One region of the Brachybacterium ginsengisoli genome, then DNA from elsewhere that is predicted to be linked to it. Evidence: riboswitches for the same ligand, from Rfam matches in the RefSeq annotation. Region 1 holds a riboswitch; the other holds the start of a gene.
The links. Region 1 has a riboswitch for thiamine pyrophosphate ahead of thiC (phosphomethylpyrimidine synthase ThiC). Riboswitches for the same ligand answer to the same signal wherever they lie in the genome.
Positions count from the first base shown of each region.

Region 2: linked by a shared signal. The riboswitch ahead of CFK41_RS11050 (ECF transporter S component) and the one ahead of thiC (phosphomethylpyrimidine synthase ThiC) in region 1 are both predicted to bind thiamine pyrophosphate.

Region 1 covers NZ_CP023564.1:1,743,463-1,751,008, forward strand. The annotation lists gene CFK41_RS07760 (endonuclease/exonuclease/phosphatase family protein) at 67-1,008, shown strand; gene CFK41_RS07765 (DNA glycosylase AlkZ-like family protein) at 1,123-2,223, shown strand; gene CFK41_RS07770 (hypothetical protein) at 2,260-2,943, opposite strand; gene thiC (phosphomethylpyrimidine synthase ThiC) at 3,079-4,830, opposite strand; TPP riboswitch at 4,832-4,941, opposite strand; gene CFK41_RS07780 (SAM-dependent methyltransferase) at 5,049-5,810, shown strand; gene CFK41_RS07785 (DUF1846 domain-containing protein) at 5,826-7,376, opposite strand.
Region 2 covers NZ_CP023564.1:2,468,177-2,475,722, reverse strand. The annotation lists gene CFK41_RS11070 (alpha/beta fold hydrolase) at 1-475, shown strand, start outside; gene CFK41_RS11065 (GNAT family N-acetyltransferase) at 486-1,013, shown strand; gene CFK41_RS11060 (ankyrin repeat domain-containing protein) at 962-1,381, opposite strand; gene CFK41_RS11055 (ATP-binding cassette domain-containing protein) at 1,413-3,410, opposite strand; gene CFK41_RS11050 (ECF transporter S component) at 3,508-4,089, opposite strand; TPP riboswitch at 4,135-4,239, opposite strand; gene CFK41_RS11045 (hypothetical protein) at 4,280-4,846, opposite strand; gene CFK41_RS11040 (M13 family metallopeptidase) at 4,843-6,867, opposite strand; gene CFK41_RS11035 (hypothetical protein) at 6,905-7,546, opposite strand, start outside.

The DNA of each region.
Region 1 (7,546 bases):
AGACATGGGGCGGGACGACGACGCCATCGCCACAGTGCCCGCCCCGTCGACTCCGAGGAGACCCTCATGACCAGCCCCCTGAACCGCCGCACGATCCTGTCCGGACTCGGTGCCGCCGCCGGGATGACCGCCGTCGCGGCCCTCGCCGGCCCGGCCTCCGCCGAGACCCGTGGGGAGGGAGAGGCGCTCATCGGGAAGGCGAAGCGCGACCAGCTGCACGTGATGACCTTCAACATCCGCCTGGAGCGGGGCACGGCGACCCAGCCCGGCGAGGCGGATCACTGGCCGGACCGTCGGCCCGTCCTCGTGGACCTGCTCGAGCGCGAGCAGCCCACCCTGCTCGGGGTGCAGGAGGCCAAGTACATCCAGCTCTCCGCCGTGGAGGAGGCGCTGCCCCGCCATCGGATGATCGGGTACGGCCGTCAGGGCGGCAGCAAGGACGAGTACTCCGCGATCTTCTACGACGCGACCCGCCTGGAGGTTCTCTCCTGGGACCAGTTCTGGCTCTCGGACACCCCCGAGGTGATCGGTTCGGTCAGCTGGGGGAACACGGTCACCCGCATCGTGGTGTGGGCGCGCCTGCGCGATCTGGTCAGCGGGGCGGAGTTCGCCATGATCAACACCCACTTCGATCACCAGTCCGAGCCGGCGCGGATCAAGAGCGCCCAGGCGATGATCGACCTCTTCGAGGGCGGCGAGCTCGACGCCCTGCCCACCCTGGTCACCGGCGACTTCAACTCTCCCGCCCACAACTCCGGCGGGTACACCACCCTGGTGACCGACGGGCCCACGCTCGACACCTGGGACGTCGCCCAGGAGCAGGTGACCCCGGCCTGGGGGACCTTCCCCGGCTACAAGGATCCGGTCGAGGGCGCCGATCGCATCGACTGGGTGCTCAGCACCCCGGACGTCACCACCCTCCGTGCCGCCATCAACGTCTCCACGGACAGCAGCGGACGCTACCCCTCCGACCACGCGCCGGTGCAGGCGCTCGTCACCCTGCCCTGAGCGAGGGAGGTCGGTCCCGAGTCCCCGAACGGGGTGCGGGCCGGGAGGCCGGGTGCCACCATGGGGGCACCCGGCGTCCCTCGGCGCCGTCCGGCGAAGGGAGACGGTCCGACGATGCACGAGCTCACTGCGCGCCAGGCCCGACGCATCGCCGTGCGGGCCGCGGGTCTGACCGCTCCTCGTCCCACCACGCTCGAGGACGCGATCGCGGGAGTGGGTGCGATCCGACTGGACCTCACCGCCTACATCTGCCCGAGCCCCGAGCTGGTGCTGTGGTCCCGGATGGGCCGAGCCTTCGATCCCCAGGAGCTCGAGGAATGGCGCACGACGCGCCGGGTCGTCGAGATCAGGGGATATCTCCAGGCCTCCGGGCGCTTTGCGCTGCACCGCGCAGCGATGGAGGCCTGGCCGGGAGATCCTCCGCCGCCGTTCGCCCAGCAGCAGGCGAAGTGGGTGGAGGCCAACGCCGCCGCGGCCGAGGAGATCCTGCAGACCCTCCGCTCCGAAGGGCCCCTGCCGCCCAAGGAGCTCCATGCGCAGTTCCCGGTGCCGCATCGCTCCGGCGGGTGGAACAACGACCGGAGCGTGGTCATGATGCTCGAGCGGCTGGCAGACCGGGGCCAGGTCGCCGTCTCCCACCGCGAGGGGCGGCTGCGCGTCTGGGACCTCGCCGAGCGGGTCTTCCCCGACGTCGCCGCCGTCCCGCTCCTCGAGGCGGAGCGGCGGCGGAACGAAGGCCGGCTCGCCGTGCTGGGCATCGCCCGGGCCGACGGCCCCGACTGCGATCCCGGTTTGGGGCAGGTGGGGGAGGAGGCTGTCATCGACGGGGTGCGCGGCCGCTGGCGTGTGGATCCCGCCCAGCTCGAGGAGACGACCTTCCGGGGGCGCACCGCCCTGCTCTCGCCCTTCGACCCCTTCACCTTCGACCGGCATCGGCTCAAGGAGCTGTTCTCCAGCGACTATGCCCTGGAGATGTACACGCCCGCGGCCCGGCGGCGATTCGGCTACTACGCCCTGCCGATCCTCCACGGCGACCGCATCGTCGGGACCGCGGACCTGGAGGCGGATCATGTCCACGGCGTGCTCGAGGTGCATGCCCTGCGGCAGGAGGGGACCTGGTCTCCGAGCGTGACCCGCGCCGTGCACGCCGAGATCCGCTCCCTCGCGCGCATGCTCGGGCTCGACGTCGCCGACGGAGCGCTCGAGGAGCGCTGAGCACCGGCGAGCCCTCCGCCAGCGCGGCGGGACAGCTCAGTCGGTGCCGGCGAAGGTCGCTGTGGTCAGCACGACCTCCTCGGGCGCCTGCTGGTCGATCGAGCGCCGCACCGTCCAAGCATCGCCCTCGATCGAGAAGGTGTTGCTGATGTCCTCATCGGTCAGCAGCTCCGAGCCGTCCGAGCAGGCGTACCAGCTGAAGTAGTCCTCGAAGTGCTCGGCGTGGTCGTGGGACACAGGATTACAGGTGACGTCGTCCGGCAGCGTGACCTGGATCGGCAGGGCGTCCTCGTTCGCCGGAAGGTCGGTGGCCGCGGCCTGCTCCGAGGTGAAGCTGATCCCGGAGCGGTCCGGGAGGCTGGTGATGCAGCGGGCGAGCCCGTCCTCCTCGACCTGGCATGCCAGGGCGCTCGCAGCGTTGGGGCCGCAGGTGAAGAACCCCTCTTGGTCCGAGTAGGGCGCCGGAGAGGGCTCGATCATGGCGCAGAGGTCGTCGATCTCCTGCACCTCCCACGAGTCGTCGATCCAGACGTGCTCGACGCCGGTGACCGGGGAGGGAGCCTCCTCCGAGGTGGTCTCCTCGGTGGTCGGGTCCTCGGTGGTCCTCTCCGTCGTCGTGCCGTCCCCGGCCGCCGGCTCGTCGGAGCCGGCGCAGGCGGCGAGGCCGAGGACCAGCACGGGGGCGGCCAGTGCGGCGAGCAGGCATCGGACCGTTCTCATGGTGTTCCCCCGTGGCATCACGACGATGGACTCCCCGCCGCTGCGATCGCCCGACCTCGGGCGGTCGCCCCCTGCGGCGGCGAGGAGACCAGTCGACCCCATCGGGACTGCGGTCGCAAGTTCCCGATCCGCTCCTCAGCGCTCGCGCGGGAGCGCCGGATCGGGCAGGTACACGGTGCCGCCCGCGGCGAGGAACTCCTCGGACTTCGCCGCCATCCCCGCACGGGCGATCTCGGACTGGTCCGCGGCGTTCCCGTAGGTGTCGCGGATGTCCTGGGAGAGCCGCATCGAGCAGAACTTCGGCCCGCACATGGAGCAGAAGTGCGCGGTCTTCGCCGGCTCGGCCGGGAGGGTCTGGTCGTGGTACTCCTCCGCCAGCTGCGGGTCCAGCGACAGCCCGAACTGGTCCCGCCACCGGAACTCGAAGCGAGCCTTCGACAGGGCGTCGTCCCGGGAGCGCGCCGCGGGATGTCCCTTGGCGACGTCCGCGGCATGAGCCGCGATCTTGTAGGTGATCACGCCGGTCTTCACATCATCACGATCCGGCAGGCCCAGATGCTCCTTGGGGGTGACGTAGCAGAGCATCGCCGTGCCGTAGCGGGCGATCTCCGTGGCCCCGATCGCGGAGGTGATGTGGTCATACGCCGGGGCGATGTCGGTGACCAGCGGGCCCAGCGTGTAGAAGGGCGCTCCCTGGCACAGCTCCTGCTGGCGCTCCACGTTCTCCCGCACCAGGTGCAGCGGGATGTGCCCCGGACCCTCGACCATCACCTGCACGTCGTGCGCCCAGGCACGCTCGGTGAGCTCCGCGAGGGTGTCGAGCTCCGCGAACTGGGCGGCGTCGTTCGCATCGACGAGCGACCCCGGGCGCAGCCCGTCCCCGAGCGAGAAGGAGACGTCGTAGCGGGCGAAGATCTCGCACAGCTCGTCGAAGTGCTCGTAGAGGAAGTTCTCCCGGTGGTGCGCGAGGCACCAGCCCGCCAGGATCGAGCCGCCGCGGGAGACGATCCCGGTGACGCGATCAGCGGTCAGCGGCACGTGGCGCAGCAGCACCCCGGCGTGGATCGTCATGTAGTCCACGCCCTGCTCGCACTGCTCGATCACCGTGTCGCGGAAGATCTCCCAGGTCAGAGCGTTCGCATCGCCGTCCACCTTCTCGAGCGCCTGGTAGATCGGCACCGTGCCGATAGGCACGGGGGAGTTGCGCAGGATCCACTCCCGGGTGGTGTGGATGTCGTCCCCGGTGGACAGGTCCATCACGGTGTCCGCGCCCCATCGGGTGGCCCACTCGAGCTTGGAGACCTCCTCGGCGATCGATGAGGTCACCGCCGAGTTGCCGATGTTCGCGTTGATCTTCACCAGGAACGCCTTCCCGATGATCATCGGCTCCGCCTCGGGATGGTTCACGTTCACCGGGATGATCGCCCGGCCCGCGGCCACCTCGCTGCGCACCAGCTCGACGTCGCACTCCTCCCGCAGGGCGACGAACCGCATCTCCGGGGTGATCTCTCCCCGTCGGGCGTAATGCATCTGGGTGACGGACCGACCCGCCCGGGAGCGCAGCGGATCCCGCCGTCGGCCGCCCCACTCGGCGCTGGCCTCCCCGCGACGGAGGGCGCCGCGCCCGTCGTCGGCGAGGCTGCGATTCCGCCCCGGGTAGGTCTCCACGTCCTCACGGTCGGCGATCCACCGCGAGCGCATCGGCGGGAGGCCCTCCTCGGGCTCGCATCCGGGACCGGCTGTGCGGTACACCCGCAGCGGCGGGTTCTCGGAGCCGTCGGGCGCAGGATCCTGATCGATGCGGGTGACGGGCACCCGGATGCCGTGCTCTCGGTCCTCGAGCACGTCGAGGTGGTGGGTGGAGTAGTTCTCGGGGCGTGCGGACATGGCGCTGCGCTCTCCTTCTTCCTTCGCCGGCATTACCCGGGCAGGTTCGGTCGGTACTCGGACAGCGACAGTCCGATCTCAGCCCGCTGCTGCGGGCACCCGAGGGATCGGCGCCGACCCTAACATCCGTCGCGGAGGGCTCGATCCGGCGTCCGTCATCGTCCGGCGGCGCCCGCAATTCCCTGGCCCCTGCCGCCCGGGCGGGGCACCATCACGGCATGGACTCCCCGGATGCACCTCCTCCCGTCGGCAGCGGATCGGCGCTGACCTACAACTCCCCGCTCTCCGCTGAACGCGCCGAGCGACTCGTCGACCGGCTCGCACGGGCCGCGCCGAGCGATGTGCTCGACGTGGGCTGCAGCTGGGCGGAGCTGCTGCTCGACCTGCTCGACGCCGTTCCCTCCGCCCAGGGCCTCGGGATCGACGAGCACGGCCCGGACATCGAGCGCGGCCGGGAGTCGGCTCGACGGCGCGGCCTCGAGGATCGGGTGCAGCTGGAGGCACGACCGGCGGACGAGACCCTTCCGCAGGCCGATCTGGTCGTGAACATCGGGGCGTTCCAGGCCTTCGGCGATGTGCCCACGGCGCTGAGCCGTCTGCGCGAGCTGGTGCGGCCACAGGGCCGCGTGCTGCTGGGCTGCGAGTACTGGGAGCACACGCCGAGCGACGTCGAGCTCGCCGCGCTGTGGGAGGGGACGACGGCGCAGGAGAGCCTCCTGCTGCCGGACCTCGTGGACGCGGCGATCGCCGCGGGGTTCCGCCCGCTGTCCACGCAGACGGTCACCCGCCAGGAGTGGGAGGACTACGAGTCCGGGCACATGGCGCCGCTCGAGCAGGGGCTGGCCGCGAACCCGGAGCATCCGCGGGCAGGCGCAGTGCGGGAGCAGCTCGACCAGCAGCGGACGATCTGGCTGCGAGGGCACCGCGACCTGCTGGGATTCGCCTATCTCGTGCTGGTCCCCACCGACGTCCCGGCCTGAGCCCTGGGGTGCGGATCAGCGCTTGTGGTAGAGCGCCTTGTGCAGGAACCGCGGCTCCGAGGTGACCGAGATCCCGAGGTTGCGGAAGATGTCCTCGTCCACGGTGCCCAGGATCGTGGTGGTGTGCACGTCGCAGCCGGCGAGGCTGCGCAGCTGCTCCACGGCCCGCCGGGCGCCCTCGTCGGTCGAGGCGGAGACCGACAGCGCGATCAGCACCTCGTCGGTGTGCAGGCGCGGATTGCGGCTGCCAAGGTGCTCCGTCTTCAGCGACTGGATCGGCTCGATCGAGGAGGGGGAGAGCAGCTGCACCGAGTCGTCGAGACCGGCCAGATGCTTCAGAGCGTTCAGCAGCATCGCCGCGGAGCAGCCCAGCAGCGGTGAGGTCTTCCCGGTGATCAGGGTCCCGTCCGCCAGCTGGATCGCGGCGCCGGGCTCGCCGGTGCGGGCCTCGACGGCGAGGGCGGGATCGACCACGGCCCGGTCCTGGGGCACACAGCCCGCCTTGGACATGACCATCCCGATCCGTTGGGAGACGACGTCGTCCTCGTCGTTGATCCGCTCGTGCATGAGCGCCTTGTAGTAGCGGCGGATGATCTCCTGCCGCGAGGCCTCGCGGCACACCTCGTCCGCGACGATGCAGTCCCCGGCGAGGTTCACACCCATGTCGGTGGGGGAGGCGTACGGCGAGCTGCCGGTGAGCTTCTCGAGCAGCGTGCGCAGCAGCGGGAAGACCTCCACGTCCCGGTTGTAGCTGGTGACCTGCTTCCCATAGGCGGCGAGGTGGAAGGGGTCGATGAGGTTCACATCATCCAGGTCCGCGGTGGCGGACTCGTAGGCGAGGTTCACCGGATGCTCCAGCGGCAGGTTCCAGATCGGGAAGGTCTCGAACTTCGCGTAGCCCGCGCCGATGCCCCGCTGATGGTCGTGGTAGATCTGCGAGAGGCAGGTGGCGAGCTTGCCGGAGCCCGGCCCCGGGGCGGTCACCACGATGAGGTCGCGCGTGGTCTCGGTGTACTCGTTGGCGCCGAAGCCCTGCTCGGACACGATCCGGGCGGTGTCCTGGGGGTAGCCGGGGATCACGGTGTGGCGCGCGACCTTCAGGCCCAGCCGTTCGAGGCGGTCGATGAAGGCACGGGCGACGTGGTTGGAGTCCTCCAGCTGGGTGACCACCACGTTCTCCACGAGGAAGCCGTGCTCGCGGAACACGTCGATGAGCCGGAGAACATCGTCCTCGTAGGGGATCCCGAGGTCGGCGCGGACCTTCTGCCGCTCGAGGTCCTTCGCGTTCAGGCACACCAGGATCTCGAGCTCGTCCTTGAGCCGGTGCAGCATCGCGATCTTGTTGTCCGGGGTGAAGCCGGGCAGCACGCGGGAGGCGTGGTGGTCGTCGAAGAGCTTCCCGCCCATCTCGAGGTACAGCTTGCCGCCGATCTCCTCGCGGCGACGCTGGATGTGGCGCGACTGGAGCTCGATGTACTTCTCGCGGTCGAAGCCGACCCTGCTCCCGGGGTCCTCCGGGGAGGGCGAGGTGGGCGAAGCGGGGGAGCGGGTATCCGAATCGGTCACCCCGGCACGCTAGCACCGACCATCGCTCGGGACCGTCTGGGAGGTCCCCGCCGTCGCCGACGGGAGGAGCGCCTCCAAGGACCTGCCGGTGGCGAGGACCGGAGAGCGCGTGGTGATACGAATCGATCGTGAGCGGGCGTCTCCGCTTGTCGCGGCGTGTCCGGTCAGCG
Region 2 (7,546 bases), 720 kb from region 1:
GGCCTACCGTCGGATGGTCACGGGGGAGGACCCCGTGCTCGTCGACCTGGCGGTGCGGGCCTGGATGCGCTGGGAGGACGCGCACATAGCGATCGGGGCGGGCGGCCCGTCCCAGCCGCACGCCCAGCCGGACGACGAGCCCGTGAGCGAGCATGCCCGCGGCTTCGTGCGCCTGGTCACCCACTACTGGGCCCACGACGGCTTCGTCGCCGACTGGGCCGTGCCCTGGGGCGCCGCACCCGGCAGCGGGCTGCTGGGCGGGATGCACCGTCTGCACGGGATCCCGGGCGTGCTGGTGCACGGCCGACGCGACGTCTCCGGTCCGGCGCTGACCGCCTGGGAGCTGCATCGGGCCTGGCGGGGCAGCGAGCTGAGGATCGTCGAGGAGGAGGGCCACGGCGGCCCGCTCATGGGCGAGATCTGGCGCGAGGCCGTCGCAGCGATGGTGGACGCAGCACCCGGCGAGCGGCAGTAATCTGACGGGCATGCCCGTACTGCACCGCTCCGCGCTCGCCGACATCGATCCGCGGACCCTCTACCTGCTCGCGATGCTCCGCCAGGACGTCTTCACCCTCGAGCAGAAGGCCACCGACGCCGACCTCGACGGGCGCGAGCTCGACGCCTCCACCACCGTGATGTGGCTCGAGGTCCCCGGTCCGCTCGCCGAGCGGGCGGGCCTGACCGGCGAGCCGATCGCACACCTGCGGGTGCTGCCGGAGGAGGACGGCACCGCGCGGATCGGCCGGGTCGCCGTCCGGGCGGACCACCGCCGCGGCGGCCACGGCCGCGCTCTCATGGAGGCGGCGATCGCCCACATCGCACAGACCGCTCCCGCCGCGGAGGTGCACATCGACGCCCAGGCCTACCTCGAGCAGTGGTACGCCTCGATGGGCTTCGAGACGGTCAGCGAGATGTTCTGGGAGGCCGGCATCGAGCACGTCGCGATGGTGCGCCGGCCCGCTCAGGCCGGAGAGGACCCGAGCATCGCGAGGATCTCCGCCCGCTCGAAGTAGCCCGCGGTCTCTCGGGCGCTCGGGACGCCGAGGTCCGGATCCGCCCCGGCCTCCAGCAGCACGGAGGCGACCTCGGTGAAGCCCTTGAAGGCGACCCCGGCCAGTGGGGTCTGGCCGCGATCGTTCTGGAGGTCCACGTCGGCCCCGCGGGCGACGAGCTCGCGGACCAGCTCGGCGTGGCCGTGATAGGCCGCGAGCATCAGCGGGGAGTTCCCGGCGCTGTCGCGCAGGTTCGCCGGGGCGCCCTGGTCCAGCAGCGGCAGCAGGGCGGCGGCGTCGCCCTGACGGGCGGCGTCCAGCATCGAGGCGGCGAGGGCGATGACGGCCTCGTCCTCGGAGGGACCGGTCGGATCAGCGGTGTCGTTCATCCGGCCAGGATACGAGGCGCCGAGGCCGTGCTCACCCCACGAGCAGCTCGGCGGCAGCGGGCCAGAGCAGCAGCAGCACGGCGATCCCGAGCCCCCACAGGTCCACGGGACGGACGGGGCTGGGCTCGGCCCAGGTGCGGTGGGAGGCGGTCGCGAAGCCGCGGGAGTCCATGGCGAGGGCCTGCTGCTCGGCGCCGCGCAGGGTGTCCACCAGCAGGGCGAGGGTGGCCCCCGCGAGCAGCCGCGGCGAACGGGCGGTGCCCAGACCGCGGCGGATCCGGGTGCGCAGGATCATCTCCCACTGCCGGCCCAGGTGGCCCACGCGCACCAGCGCCACCACCGAGGCGGCGACCGGTCGGGCCGGCATCCGCAGCCGCTGCGCGAGCGCGTCTCCGAGGGGCGTCGCCGCCACGCCGCCGAGCGCGAGCACCCCGGGGGCGACGAAGGCGGTGATCCTCGCGGCCTCCTTGAGGCCCACCAGCCAGGCCTCGCCGGAGAGGGCGGGCGCGTCGCCGAGCAGGGCCGTGGTCCAGGCCAGCCCGGCGGCGGAGAGCAGGATCGGCAGCAGGCGCAGCACCCCGCCGCGCAGGGTGCGCACCGCGAGCGGGGCCAGCAGCACCGTCGGCACCAGCGCGAGCAGACCGCCCTGCCAGGTCTGGACGGCGAAGGAGCCGATCGCCGCGAGGATCCCGATCAGGCACAGGGTCAGCGGGTTCAGGGCGTCCGCGGGGATCCGGCGGCGCGGCGTCAGGGGAGGACCGGCGGGATCCGGGGCGGGCAGCTCGGTGCGGTGGTCGGCGCGGGCGATCAGCTCGGGATCGTGGGAGGCGACCAGGACCGCGCAGCCGCGGGAGGCGGCCTCGGAGAGCAGCGCGAGCACCGCGGCGCGGCGGCGGGCGTCGAGGCCGACGGTCGGCTCGTCCAGGACCAGCAGCGACGGGGACTGCGCGAGCGCCGCGACGATCGCCAGCCGGCGCTGCTCGCCGCCCGAGAGGCGATGCGGGTGGGCGCCGCGCAGCGCGGAGAGACCGGCCCGCTCGAGCAGCTCGTCGGCGAGCCCGGGATCAGCGGCCCAGGGGGAGGCGAGGACCTCCTCGCCCACGGTCGCGGCGACGAAGGAGTGCTCGGGATCCTGGGGGACGAAGGCGGTCTGTTCGGGCTCCGGCCGGGTGACGGCGCCGGTGGCGGGTTCGCCCGGGTCCAGAAGGGCGCGCAGCAGGCTCGTCTTCCCGGCGCCGCTCGGGCCGGTGAGCACGGTGATCCGGCCGGCCCGGGCCTCGAGGCCCAGCGGCTCGTGCAGGCCGCGCGCCGGGACGGTCACGCCCTGCAGCGAGGCGAGCACGGGACCTGCCGTCGCCGTCTCCGTGCTCGGCGGCTCCGCGCCCAGCACCCCCTCCTGCCGCAGCAGCGCCGCGTGCTCGCGCAGCACCGCCCGGGGGTCGCCGTCGGCGATCACCTCCGCCTGTGCGCCGAGCACCACCAGCCGGTCCACATGGGGGATCCAGGGCTCCAGGCGGTGCTCGGCGACCACCAGGGTGGAGCGCGAGCGGTCGCACGCACTCAGGACCGCCTCGCGAACGAGAGCGGCGGTGTCGGCGTCGAGCATGCTGGTGGGCTCGTCCAGGAGCATCAGATCCGGGTCCAGGGCGAGCGCGCCCGCGAGTGCCACCCGCTGCTGCTGGCCCCCGGAGAGGTCGAGCGGCGCGCGCGAGGGTTCCACACCCACCTGCGCCGCGGCGAGGGCCGCCGCCGCGCGCTCGTGGATCTCCGGTCGGTCCAGGGCCGCGTTCTCCGGCCCGAAGGCGGCATCCCGCGCGATGGTCGCGGCGACCAGGGCGTGGGCGGGGTTCTGCAGCAGCAGGCCCCGCTCGCCGGTTCGCTGCGGCGGCGGGAGCAGGCCCGTGCCCTCGCCGTCCTCCGGATCGAGCAGGCCGGCCAGGGCACGCAGCACCGTGGACTTCCCGCTCCCGCTCGCGCCCGCGAGCAGCACGCGCTGCCCGGCGGGGATCGCGAGGTCGAGCCCGGCGATCGTCGGCTCCCGCCGGGTCAGGGGTCGCCAGGTCAGACCGGTCAGCTGGTGACCGGTCGTGACGGAGGAGCGGGGCGCGGGGATCGTGGCCTCCCGGTCAGACCGCGACGGTCCGGGCGTGCTCCCGGCCGGCGGCGAGGGAGTCCACCGCCCCGGTGGCGACCAGCGCTCGGGTCGCCGCCCAGCCGAGCACGCCGCACAGCAGCGCCCCGGAGATGAGGAAGAACCCGAGCATCGCGCCGGAGAAGCCCCAGCTCATCTCCTGGTAGTAGGCGAACCTCTCCCAGCCCCACTCGAGCAGGGCGGCGAGCACGCCGCCCAGGATCGCGACCGGCAGGGTGTAGCGGCGGTAGCGGGTCAGCAGGAAGGCGAGCTCGACGCCGCCGCCCTGCAGGAGACCGGAGATCGCGGTGCCCCAGCCCCACTGGCTGCCCAGCAGCATCGAGAGCACGGCGGCGATCATCTCCGCCAGCAGGGCGGCGCCCGGCCTGCGCACGATGAGACCGGCGAGGATCGCGGGCAGGAACCAGATCCCTGCGAGCAGCCCCTCGGCGGGCTTGAACGCCGCGGTGAGCGGACCGATGAGCGTGTACAGCTGGCCGTAGCCCAGGAACGCGACCCCGAAGGCCGCCCCGATCAGCACGGTGACCAGCAGGTCCACGGTACGGAAACGAGTCATCACTTCTCCTTCCCAGTGGAAGGGGCGCAGGGCACCGGCGGTGCCCCCACGGAAATCCCGACTCCCTACGCCGGTGCGAGCCGGATCAGGTTCGAGGGTCTGCGCCTGCGCGCACTCTCAGCACCCTGCGGTGCTCCCCTGTCAGTGGATGACGATCGACCAGTCTACGCGACCGGGTCCGCTCGTCCGGTCAGCGTCGTGCGCGGATCGCCTGGTCGACGGCGTCGGCGGTCGCGTGCGGGTCCTCGGGGGAGAGGATGTACTGCGTCGTCCCCCGGCCGATGATCTCGACCATCGTGCCCTCGCGGGTGACCAGCATCCTGTAGGGACGTTGCAGGTCATCGAGGGTGAACACCTTGCGGGAGCCGACCGGGGTCAGCTCGGCGAGCTTCGGGGTGCTCGCGCGGCCCCGCCGCCAGCCGTAGCCGCCCAGGGTCACGCCCACCGTCGACCGCGGCAGCTCGCGCAGCTGCACGGTGCGGAAGTCCTCGAGCGGCCAGGCCCGGCGCGGCAGGAAGCCGCCGAGGCTCACCGTCAGCCCGTGCTCGTCGACGATGAAACGGGTCCACTGACCCATCCACGTCCACAGCGCGAGGGCTGCGAAGAGCGCCACCACCAGCAGGACGCCGAGCGCCGTGGAGCGCTGGGCCATGATCAGCGCGAGCACGGCCCCGGCCAGCAGCGTGAGCCCGATCCGGGTCCAGCCGATGGCCGAGGGCCGGGTGCGGCCCACGTAGAAGGGCGCCTCGGGCCTCACCAGATGCTCACCCGCTCCTCGGGGGCTCGGTACATCGCGTCGCCCTCGACCACGCCGAAGGCGGTGTGGAACTCCTCGAGGTGGCCGACCACGGTGTTGCAGCGGAACTCCATCGGGGCGTGGGGATCCACGGCCAGGCGACGGATCGCCTCCTGGACCCGGTTCCGGCCGCGCCACACGGTGGCCCACGACCAGAACACGCGCTGGAGGCCGGTGAAGCCGTCGATCTCGGCGGCGACCTGCTCCTCGTCGTGGCTGGCCAGGTAGGCCTTGACGGCGATGGACAGACCGCCCAGGTCGCCGATGTTCTCACCGATGGTGAGGGCTCCGTTGACCCGGTGGGAGTCGTCGAGCTCCCGGGGGGAGAGGGTCGAGTACTGGGTGATCAGCTGCGCGGCGCGGGTGTCGAAGGCCTCGCGGTCCTCGGGCGTCCACCAGGAGATCAGGTTGCCGTCGCCGTCGTACTTCGAGCCCTGGTCGTCGAAGCCGTGGCCCACCTCGTGCCCGATGACCGCACCGATGCCGCCGAAGTTCACGGCGTCGTCGGCCTCCGCGTCGAAGAAGGGCGGCTGCAGGATGGCCGCCGGGAAGACGATCTCGTTGCGGCCGGGGTTGTAGTAGGCGTTGACCGTCTGCGGGGTCATGTGCCATTCGGTCTCGTCGATCGGCCCGCCCACCTTGGCGAACTCGAAGGCGGCCTCGAAGCGGCGCGAGGCACGAGCGCTGGCGACCAGGTCGCCGGGCACGATCTCGAGCCCGTCGTAGTCGCGCCACTGATCGGGATAGCCGATCTTCGGGATGAACTTCTCGAGCTTCGCGAGCGCCTTCCGACGGGTCTCGGGAGTCATCCACTCGAGGCTTTCGATGGAGGTGCGGTAGGCGGCCATCAGTGCGTCGACCAGCTCGGTCATGCGCTCCTTGTGGGAGACCGGGAAGTGGCGGGAGACGTACTCGCGGCCGACGGCGAAGCCGACCACGCCCTCGACGAAGGCGACGCCGCGCTTCCAGCGGTCGCGCAGCTCCTCTGCCCCCGAGAGGGTCCGACCGGAGAAGTCGAAGTCCTCCTCGACCAGGGCGGCGGGGCCGTACGGGGCGTAGGAGGCGACGGAGTGGAGGGAGAGCCAGGTGCGCAGCACGGCGAGGTCCTCGCCGGCCAGCAGCTCCGCGGCGGCGGTGACGAACTCGGGCTGGCCGATCGAGACCACCTCGAAGGCCTTCGCCGGCGCACCGGTGCCCTCGATGTAGGCGTCCCAGGGGAAGGCCGGCGCCAGCTCGCGGCGCTGCGCATCATCCATCGGGTTGTAGGACTTCTCCCGGTCCCGCAGGCGCACCACGTCCAGGTGGGAGGCGGCGAGGCGGGTCTCGAAGCCCATCACCGCGGCGGCGAGGTCCTCGGCGCTCCCGGCGACCAGGCCCTCGCGTCCGGGGAGGGCGGCGAGGCGGGCGAGGTTCGCGAGGTGCTCGACGTACGCCGTGCGGATCTCGGCGTAGTGCTCCTCGCGGTAGTAGGACTCGTCCGGCAGGCCGAGGCCTCCCTGATGAATCTTGACCTGGTAGTTCGTCGAGTCCATGTCGTCGGTCCAGACGTAGGCCAGCAGTGCGGAGGCGCCGGAGTCCGGGGCGGCCATGACCCGCACCACCTGATCGAGGTCCGCGGCGGCGGCGACGGTGCCCAGCAGGTCCTCGAGCACGCCCACCCCGGCGGCCTCGATCGCGTCGGTGTCCATGAACATGCGGTACAGGGCGCCCACCCGGTCATGGTCCGTGGCGGGGACCTGCTCGGCGCGCGGGTCGCGGGAGGTGACGTCGGCCGCCGCCTCCTCGACGATCTCCCGCACCCGCTCCTCGGAGAGGTCGCGCAGGGCGTGGAAGGCACCGTCGCTCGAGCGGTCAGCGGGCATCACGTGCTCGCTGAGCCAGCGGCCGTTGACGTGCCCGAAGAGGTCGTCCTGGATCCGGACGGACTCGTCGACCTGGTCGAGGGAGAGGCCGGAGGGGCGAGCGGAGGGGGCAGTGGTCATCATCGGCTCCTGCGAGGTGTGGAGGGGGTACGGCGGGTCAGAGGACGTTCAGGCCGAACACGGCGAGCAGCAGGGCGAGCAGCCCGAGCCCGAAGGGCGCGTAGGCCCAGGGGCTGCGGGAGCGGCCGGCCGGCGGGCGGCGGTGCAGCACCAGCGTGGACAGGCCCACGCCGATCGAGAGCACGACGGTGCCGATCACGAGCACCGGGGAGAGGATCACCAGGACCGTGGCGCCGACCTGGAACATGACCGTTCCGAGCACGTCCAGCAGTCGCATCACGACGGTGGAGCGGGCGCCGACGCGGTGCGCGAGCAGGGTCGAGATCGCCTCCTCGGACCACTCGCCGGGGCGGGCGATCCGCTGCCGGGTGGTGACCGTCTGCGCGGTGGCGAGGATCAGCCACACCAGCGCGCAGCCGGCGCCCACCCAGATCCCGAGCTCCGAGCGGATGTCCGCCGGCCACAGCAGGATCGCGAGCAGCACGGCGGCGACGCGCAGCAGCTCGTCGACGACGCTGCGCACGGCCAGCAGGCCGGGGTTCACGGCCAGCTGGGTGCGGGTGCGGGCCACGAACAGGCTGGTGGCGATCAGGGAGATCAGCTGGGCGGCGCCGAGGCCGATGCCGAGCAGCAGGGTGACCGGGGAGAGCGGGGCGACGGGGAGGATCGCGAGCAGCAG